DNA from 2 places in the Pandoraea commovens genome. Region 2 is predicted to be linked to the other one. Evidence: predicted binding sites of a transcription regulator. Region 2 holds the regulator's gene; the other holds the start of a gene.
What was found. Region 2 encodes FliA, which starts transcription of late flagellar genes. Its sites were predicted from a motif close to CTAAAGTTTNNNNNNNNNNNGCCGNTA; they were not measured.

Region 1 (3,412 bases), 950 kb from region 2:
CGCATGCTGCTGGTCTTCGCGATGCTGCTGTTCGCACTCGCGGTGCTGCGCGGCTGGCCGGCGCTGTCGCTAGAACAATGGTTGCGGCTCACAGCGTCGGGGCTGATCGGCATTCTCGTGGGCGACACGATTCTTTACACGTCGCTCGGGCGCCTGGGGCCGCGACGCAACTCCATCGTCTTTGCAACCAATGCGCCGATGACGGCCGTACTTGGGTACTTCTGGCTAGGCGAAGCGCTGGGCTGGCGGGCGGTTGCGGGCGTTGCGCTGGTGACAGCCGGGGTGGCGCTAGCCATCGCCTTCGGCGGCCGTCGCGAGGATGCGCACCACTGGGAGTCGGTACGCGGCGACGTGCGCGTGGGTGTCGCCATCGGGTTGACGGCGGCGCTGTGCCACTCGATCGGGACGCTCATCGCCAAGCCCGTGATGGCGGCTGGCGTGGATCCGGTGGGGGCGTCGGCGGTGCGTGTTGGCGTGTCGGCGCTCGGGTTGACGATCCTTGCGGCGCGACGCGGGCGAGGCATCTTCTCGGACTTTACGCCGGGCACGCTCGCGCTCACAGCGGCCTCCGGCTTCGTCGGCGTGGCCGTCGGCATGACGTTGCTGCTGTATGGCATGGGGCATGGCAACACGGGCGTCATCGCGACGCTCTCGGCGACCACGCCGGTGATGGTGTTGCCGCTGCTGTGGATTCGCACCCGGCAGCGTCCGGCAGCGGGCGCCTGGTGGGGTGCGCTGATCGCCAGCGCGGGGGTGGCGCTGATCTTTAACCGCTGACGTTGAAGGGGGTGCCTGAAACGCCTAGCGCGTGACGGGCGTTTGCAGAGTGTCGGCGCTCTGATGCGATGCTTCGGTGCCAAGCGTCGGCACCTGAGCGTCCTGTACGGGCGCGGGGCGCGGCACGCTCGGCGTGAGCAGGCGTCGCAACCAGGCGGCGATGCGCTCGAAGACACCCGGATCGTCGTTGAACAATTCGGGACGCAGCACGCCCAGATACTCCAGAATCTGATCCGCTTCCTGAGCGCCGACCGAGCCGTAAATGACGGCAAGATCGAGCAGCGCGCGCAGCTCACCAAGCTTTTCGCGGGCTTGCAGCGAGCGGGCGGTTTCGACCGCGCGCTTGGCTTCGAACACCCGTTCGCGCAGCACCGACGCGGTGCGCCATGCGGGCGTCTGCAACGTGGCCTCCAGCGTTCGCAGGTCCTGCGCCGACGTCACGATCTGACCGGCGAGCGATTCCACGATGCGCTCCTCTCCCTTCGCTTCCCGCACGATGCCCTCGGCCCAGCGGCTGGCCTGACGCGCCATGTCTTCGCGCGACCATTCCGGGCGCGAGACGAAATAGAACCCGTGCTGACGCGCCTGATTCAGGATGATCGAAACGACGTCCGGAAACTGCTTGTCGAACGTGCGTTTGGCCCATGCGTAGTGGCCCCCCGCGAGCAGTTGGGCGACGGCGGCTTCGGTGAGCGGCACGGTGCTGTCGAGCAGGCGGGCGCGCAGGAAGTCGTCGAACGGCGGCGGCGTGAAGTGACGGTCGACGGCAGCGGAGATGCGCACGAAGGCGTCGAAATCCTTTTGCAGGTCGGCCAGTGCGCTGTCGGAGAGCGTAAGGGCGATGCGGCTCATCGTGACCGGCTCCCGGTCGCGGAGAAAGCGTGTCCGCCCCACGCGAACGAAGTCGCGTCGGCCGGTCGAGTGTCGGTGCGAGTGCCCGTGTGAGTGAGGCGGGCCACAGGCGGAGCCGCCGGAGCCCGTGCCACGTGCATCCCCATTGCGCGTGAAGTCATGTGCAGCGATTCGTATCAACGGTGCGCTGCGGTCATGGCCGTGCGCTGTGAGATGGGCTGTCCCGCCGGACGTTTGTCACGTCCATGGCGGGCAGCGTGAGTCTGCATGCATCAACGGCACAACGGCGTAAAAACTTTAGCCTCCGAGGCGCATTTTCTTTCAACGCCTTGTGGAGACGGCCCCCGGATCACTCCCCGTTGGCGGGGCGCAGCAGGTAGACGGCGAAGCGCGAGCGGGCGTCGAGCCAGACGCGCTCGATATCCCATCCGGCGGAGTTCGCGAGTGCGCGGAACTCCGTCTGTCCATATTTGTAGGAGTTCTCAGTATGGATGGACTCGCCTGCCGAGAAATCGAAGCGATGGCCGAGGACGGTGGCCGAGAATGCGCGCTGTGCGACCAGATGCATCTCGATGCGGCTAGCCTTCGCGTTGAAGCGGGCTTCGTGACGGAAGGCGTCCAGCGGCAGATCGCCGTCGAGTTCGCGGTTGATGCGCACGAGTACGTTCAGATCGAACTGCGCCGTCACCCCGCGCGCGTCGTCGTACGCGGGCAACAGCACGGCGGGATCCTTGCACGCGTCCACGCCGACGACCATGCGTCGGTGCGGTCCGAGCATCTTGCCGACATGCGCGAGGAAGGCGGCCGCCTGTGCGGGCGCGAAGTTGCCGATCGTCGAGCCGGGGAAGAAGCCGAGGCGTGGCCCTTGCGTGTTGTGCAACTGCGGCGGGAGGTGGAACGGGCGGGTGAAGTCGGCACGCACCGGTAGCATCGGAATGCCGGGACAGCGGCGCGCGAGTGTGGCGACGGCGTCGTCCAGAAAGTCATCGGCAATGTCGACGGGGACATACGCGCGTGGCGTCACGAGGGCGTCGAGCAGCAACGGTGTCTTACGGCTCGACCCGCTGCCGAACTCCACGACGACGGCGTTTGGTCCGACGACATCGGCGATGGCGGCGGAGCACTCGCCGAGCAGGGTGGTTTCGGTGCGCGTCTGGTAGTACTCGTCGAGGCCGGTGATCTCTTCGAAGAGTTCGCTGCCGCGCTGATCGTACAGCCAGACGCTGGGCAGCGTCTTCGGCGTGTGACCGAGACCGGCGAGCACGTCGGTGGCAAAGGCGTTTTCCGGCAATGACGGGCAAACGAACGCCGTGGCTTGTTGGGATTGTGTAGCTTGCAACATCAGCGGTCCTCCGCGAGCCTCAGGCCGCAGAACTGCCAGCGCTGATGCGGGTAGAAGAAGTTACGGTACGTGGCGCGTGCGTGGCCCGGCGGCGTGGCGAGCGATCCGCCGCGCAGCACGAACTGTCCGCACATGAACTTGCCGTTGTACTCGCCGACGGCCCCCGATGCCGTCCGGAATCCCGGGTATGCGACGTATGGACTGGCCGTCCATTGCCATACCGGGCCAAAGCGCTGCTCCATCGTGGGTTGCATTGGTGACGAAGTACGGCCACTGCCGCTTGCCGCCACCTCCCACTCTTGTTCTGTCGGCAGACGCTTGCCCGCCCAGCGCGCGAAGGCATCCGCTTCGAAATAGCTCACGTGTTGCACTGGGGCGTCGTCGTCGACGGGCTGCATGCCTGCGAGCGTCATCGACTGCCATTCGCCGTCGTGCAGCTCC
Region 2 (3,412 bases):
GCTCGCACTGCTTACGACCGACAGTTATCGTATCGGCGGCCATGAGCAGCTGCGCATCTACGGCAAGATTCTGGGCGTGACGGTGCATGCGGTGAAGGACGCGACGGATCTGCGTCTGGCGCTGACCGAACTGCGCAACAAGCACATGGTGCTGATCGACACGGTCGGCATGAGCCAGCGTGACCGCACGGTGCCGGAGCAGGTGGCGATGCTGTGCGGGGCGGAGACGCCGGTGCAGCGTCTGCTGTTGCTCAATGCCACGAGCCACGGCGACACGCTCAACGAAGTGGTGCACGCCTATCGCAGCGCGAGCGCCGAGGGCGGTGGCGACCTCGCCGGGTGTATTCTGACGAAACTCGACGAGACGACCAACCTGGGTTCGGTGCTCGACACGGTGATTCGTCACCGTCTGCCGGTGCATTACGTCTCGACGGGGCAGCGCGTACCGGAGAACCTGCACGTGGCGGACCGACAGTTCCTTATCGATACGGCGCTGTCTGCGCCGGTGACGGGTTCGCCGTTCGTGCCGTCCGAGGAAGATTTGCCGGCAGTGGTGCGCGGGGTCGATCCCAACTACAGCGGGCTGTTTGCGCCCGCACAACCTTCAGGCGAGGCCTGCTTTGGTTAAACTCGTACTCGATCAAGCTGAGGGGCTGCGCCGACTGGTGGCGCGCCATACCACGCGCATCGTCGCGGTGGTAGGAAGTGCGCCTGAAGCCGGTCAGACGAGTGTTGCGTTGAATCTGGCCAGCGCGCTGGCTCATCACGGTCAGGATGTCGTGCTGGCCGACGAGAGCGGCCATGCAGCGCCGGCGCTCGGTCTGCCGTTGCGAGGCGACATCCACGATGTGCTGGCGGGGCGCGTTTCGCCCGACGCGGTGCGTGTGCAAACGCGCGACAACGTGGTGCTGGTGCCGGTGGCGCATCGGCATCCCGAGCGCATCGATCCGCAGCGTGCGCTGCCGGTGCTGACCCTTGGCGAGCCGGACGTCGTGATCGTCGACTGCACGCACGCCGGTGGTGTGCTGAGTCCGTTGGCAGCGCATGCGCACGACGTGCTGGTGGTGCTCGGGTGTGAACCGGCGTCGATTACGGGCGCGTACTCGTGGATTAAGCAGGCGCATTACGAATATGCGCTGGCGCAGTTCCGGGTGTTGGTGAACCGGACGGAGGATATGGAGGCACGCGTCGTGTGCCGCAATCTGGCCACGACGGCGAGTCGTTATCTGGCGGTGTCGCTGGAGTTGGCCGGGCATGTGCCGTCGGACCGTCAGGTCATGCGGGCGCGGCAATTGACGCGCACTGTGGTCGATGCGTTTCCGATGGCGCCGGCGGCGGTGGCTTACCGTCAGTTGGCCGCGCAGGTGATGCATTGGCCGTTGGCCATTCGGGACACGGGACCGGCGGCGTTGGGTGCCGGGATCGGTCAGGTGGGCGATTGCGGCGGCGATCGCGGTGCCGAGATGACGCATGGCGTGGGCGCGGTGAGCGCGCACACGGCCTGAGCGTCACGGCACGCGTCGAGAGGAAGCGGAGGGAAACATGTATACCGCGCGCGGGAAGGTCGACACGAACGACACGCTGACCCAATACGCGCCGTTGGTGCGCCGCCTGGCGCTGCAATTGATGGCGAAGCTGCCGGCGAGCGTTGAATTGGAAGATCTGATTCAGGCTGGCATGCTGGGGCTGCTCGATGCGGCGAACCGGTATCAGGAGACGCAGGGCGCGCAGTTCGAAACGTACGCGAGCCAGCGCATTCGCGGGGCGATGCTTGACGAGTTGCGCGAGCTGGACTGGGCATCGCGTGGCATTCGCAAGACGGCGCGCGAGATCGAGAAAGCGGTGCAGCGACTGGAGCAGCGGCTGGGACGGGGTCCGTCCGAGAGCGAGATTGCGGGCGAGATGTCGATCGGGCTGACCGAGTATCAGCAGATGCTGCAGGACGTGCACGGCTGCCAGCTGATCTATTACGAAGATTTCGAATCGGCGGACGAAGAGCCGTTCATCGACCGCATTTGCGCGGACCCGGGTGCGGATCCGTTGACGATGCTGCTTGATGAAGGTTTGCGCGGCGGCGTGGTGGACGCCATCGATCGTCTGCCGGAGCGCGAGAAGTTGCTGATGAGTCTTTACTACGAGCAGGGTCTGAACCTGCGCGAAATCGGCGCCGTGCTCGAAGTCAGCGAGTCACGTGTGTGTCAGTTGCACAGCCAGGCGATCTCGCGCTTGCGCGCGACGCTGCGTGAGAAGGCTTGGACTTCGGCGAATTAAGGCGCTTTGTGTATTGAAAGGGTGCTCTCGACAGATTCGACGATCTGCTCGGGAGTCGCCATAGCGGCGGGGCCAAAATCCCCGCCCGCTAACCACTTCTCTCTCGGCGGTATCACGCCAACATCCCAAGACTTAAGCAGCTCAAGTTGCTTTTCCGTTAGCGGGTGCTCCCACATATATTTGTTCATCGAGGGAGCCACCAGTAATGGTTTTGACTTCACTTGCCACGCCCGGTACGTGGTTGTCAGCAGATTGTCGCAAATGCCGGATACCAGCTTCCCCAGGGTGTTGGCCGTCAACGGGGCGATGACGAAGAGATCCGCCCAGTTTCTCAGCGTGATGTGCAGGATCTGATCGCCGCGCTGGCGCCATGTATACCAATCGTCGTCATCGGTGTGAACGTCAGTCATTCGTCTTGCCGTGGCGAGATCGAAAAATGCTAGCGACGGCGTGGAGGCCACGACTTGGACGTCATACGTCAACGCTAGCAACTCGACGAGTTGGATCGTATCTTTCGCACCGATGCTGCCAGTCGTGCCCAGAAGGATTCGCCTTTGCATCACCTCGCCCTCCTGTTCTTATGAGCTTTGTACAAACCATACAGGCTGATCGACGCCCAGAAGCCTTCGATCAGCATCGAGGCTGGATTCGGGTGGTAGATCAGCGAGTAAACAATCATTAGCGATCCAGCCAGATTGAATGCCGAATATTTGTACGATGTCGTGCTGAGCGTCCCGTGCAGATTTAGAAAGTAGGCAATGACTACGGTCAGCGCACCCGCAATGCCAATGACGTCGGAGGCATTTATTGATGTCATGTCAGATGGGGGCCGCGATTTTCTTTTCGAACGGAGAAACTGACCCGGCCGTCAGTTGGATCGCATCGGTCCATCCACGCGAAGCGTGAATCGTGACGTTTGCGCTGTCCGATAGTTCGTTTTGAATGATCAGGTCACATCGAATGGGTTCTAACGACTCGAAAAAGTCGTCGACAATCGACCAACAGGCCTGTTCGAGTGTCATCGCGAGTCCTGCGTATCTGGAGAGGTATTCCTGAAACGAAAAGAACTCGACGAGTTGTCTGCGCGGGTGATATCTGAATTTCAGCCGAGCGACATTCTGTTCAGATGGATGAAGATGTT

Region 1: NTU39_RS22065 (DUF4088 family protein) is a predicted target of FliA. The motif match lies at 1,903-1,929, and genes of this name have one in related genera.

What each region holds. Positions count from the first base shown of each region.
Region 1 covers NZ_CP102780.1:4,901,148-4,904,559, reverse strand. Annotated here, with positions in the region: gene NTU39_RS22070 (DMT family transporter) at 1-777, shown strand, start outside; gene NTU39_RS22065 (DUF4088 family protein) at 802-1,629, opposite strand; gene egtD (L-histidine N(alpha)-methyltransferase) at 1,979-2,971, opposite strand; gene egtB (ergothioneine biosynthesis protein EgtB) at 2,971-3,412, opposite strand, start outside.
Region 2 covers NZ_CP102780.1:5,852,135-5,855,546, reverse strand. Annotated here, with positions in the region: gene flhF (flagellar biosynthesis GTPase FlhF) at 1-628, shown strand, start outside; gene NTU39_RS26375 (MinD/ParA family ATP-binding protein) at 621-1,505, shown strand; gene NTU39_RS26370 (RNA polymerase sigma factor FliA) at 1,543-2,271, shown strand; gene NTU39_RS26365 (flavoprotein) at 2,268-2,831, opposite strand; gene NTU39_RS27020 (CBU_0592 family membrane protein) at 2,831-3,088, opposite strand; gene NTU39_RS26360 (hypothetical protein) at 3,090-3,412, opposite strand, start outside.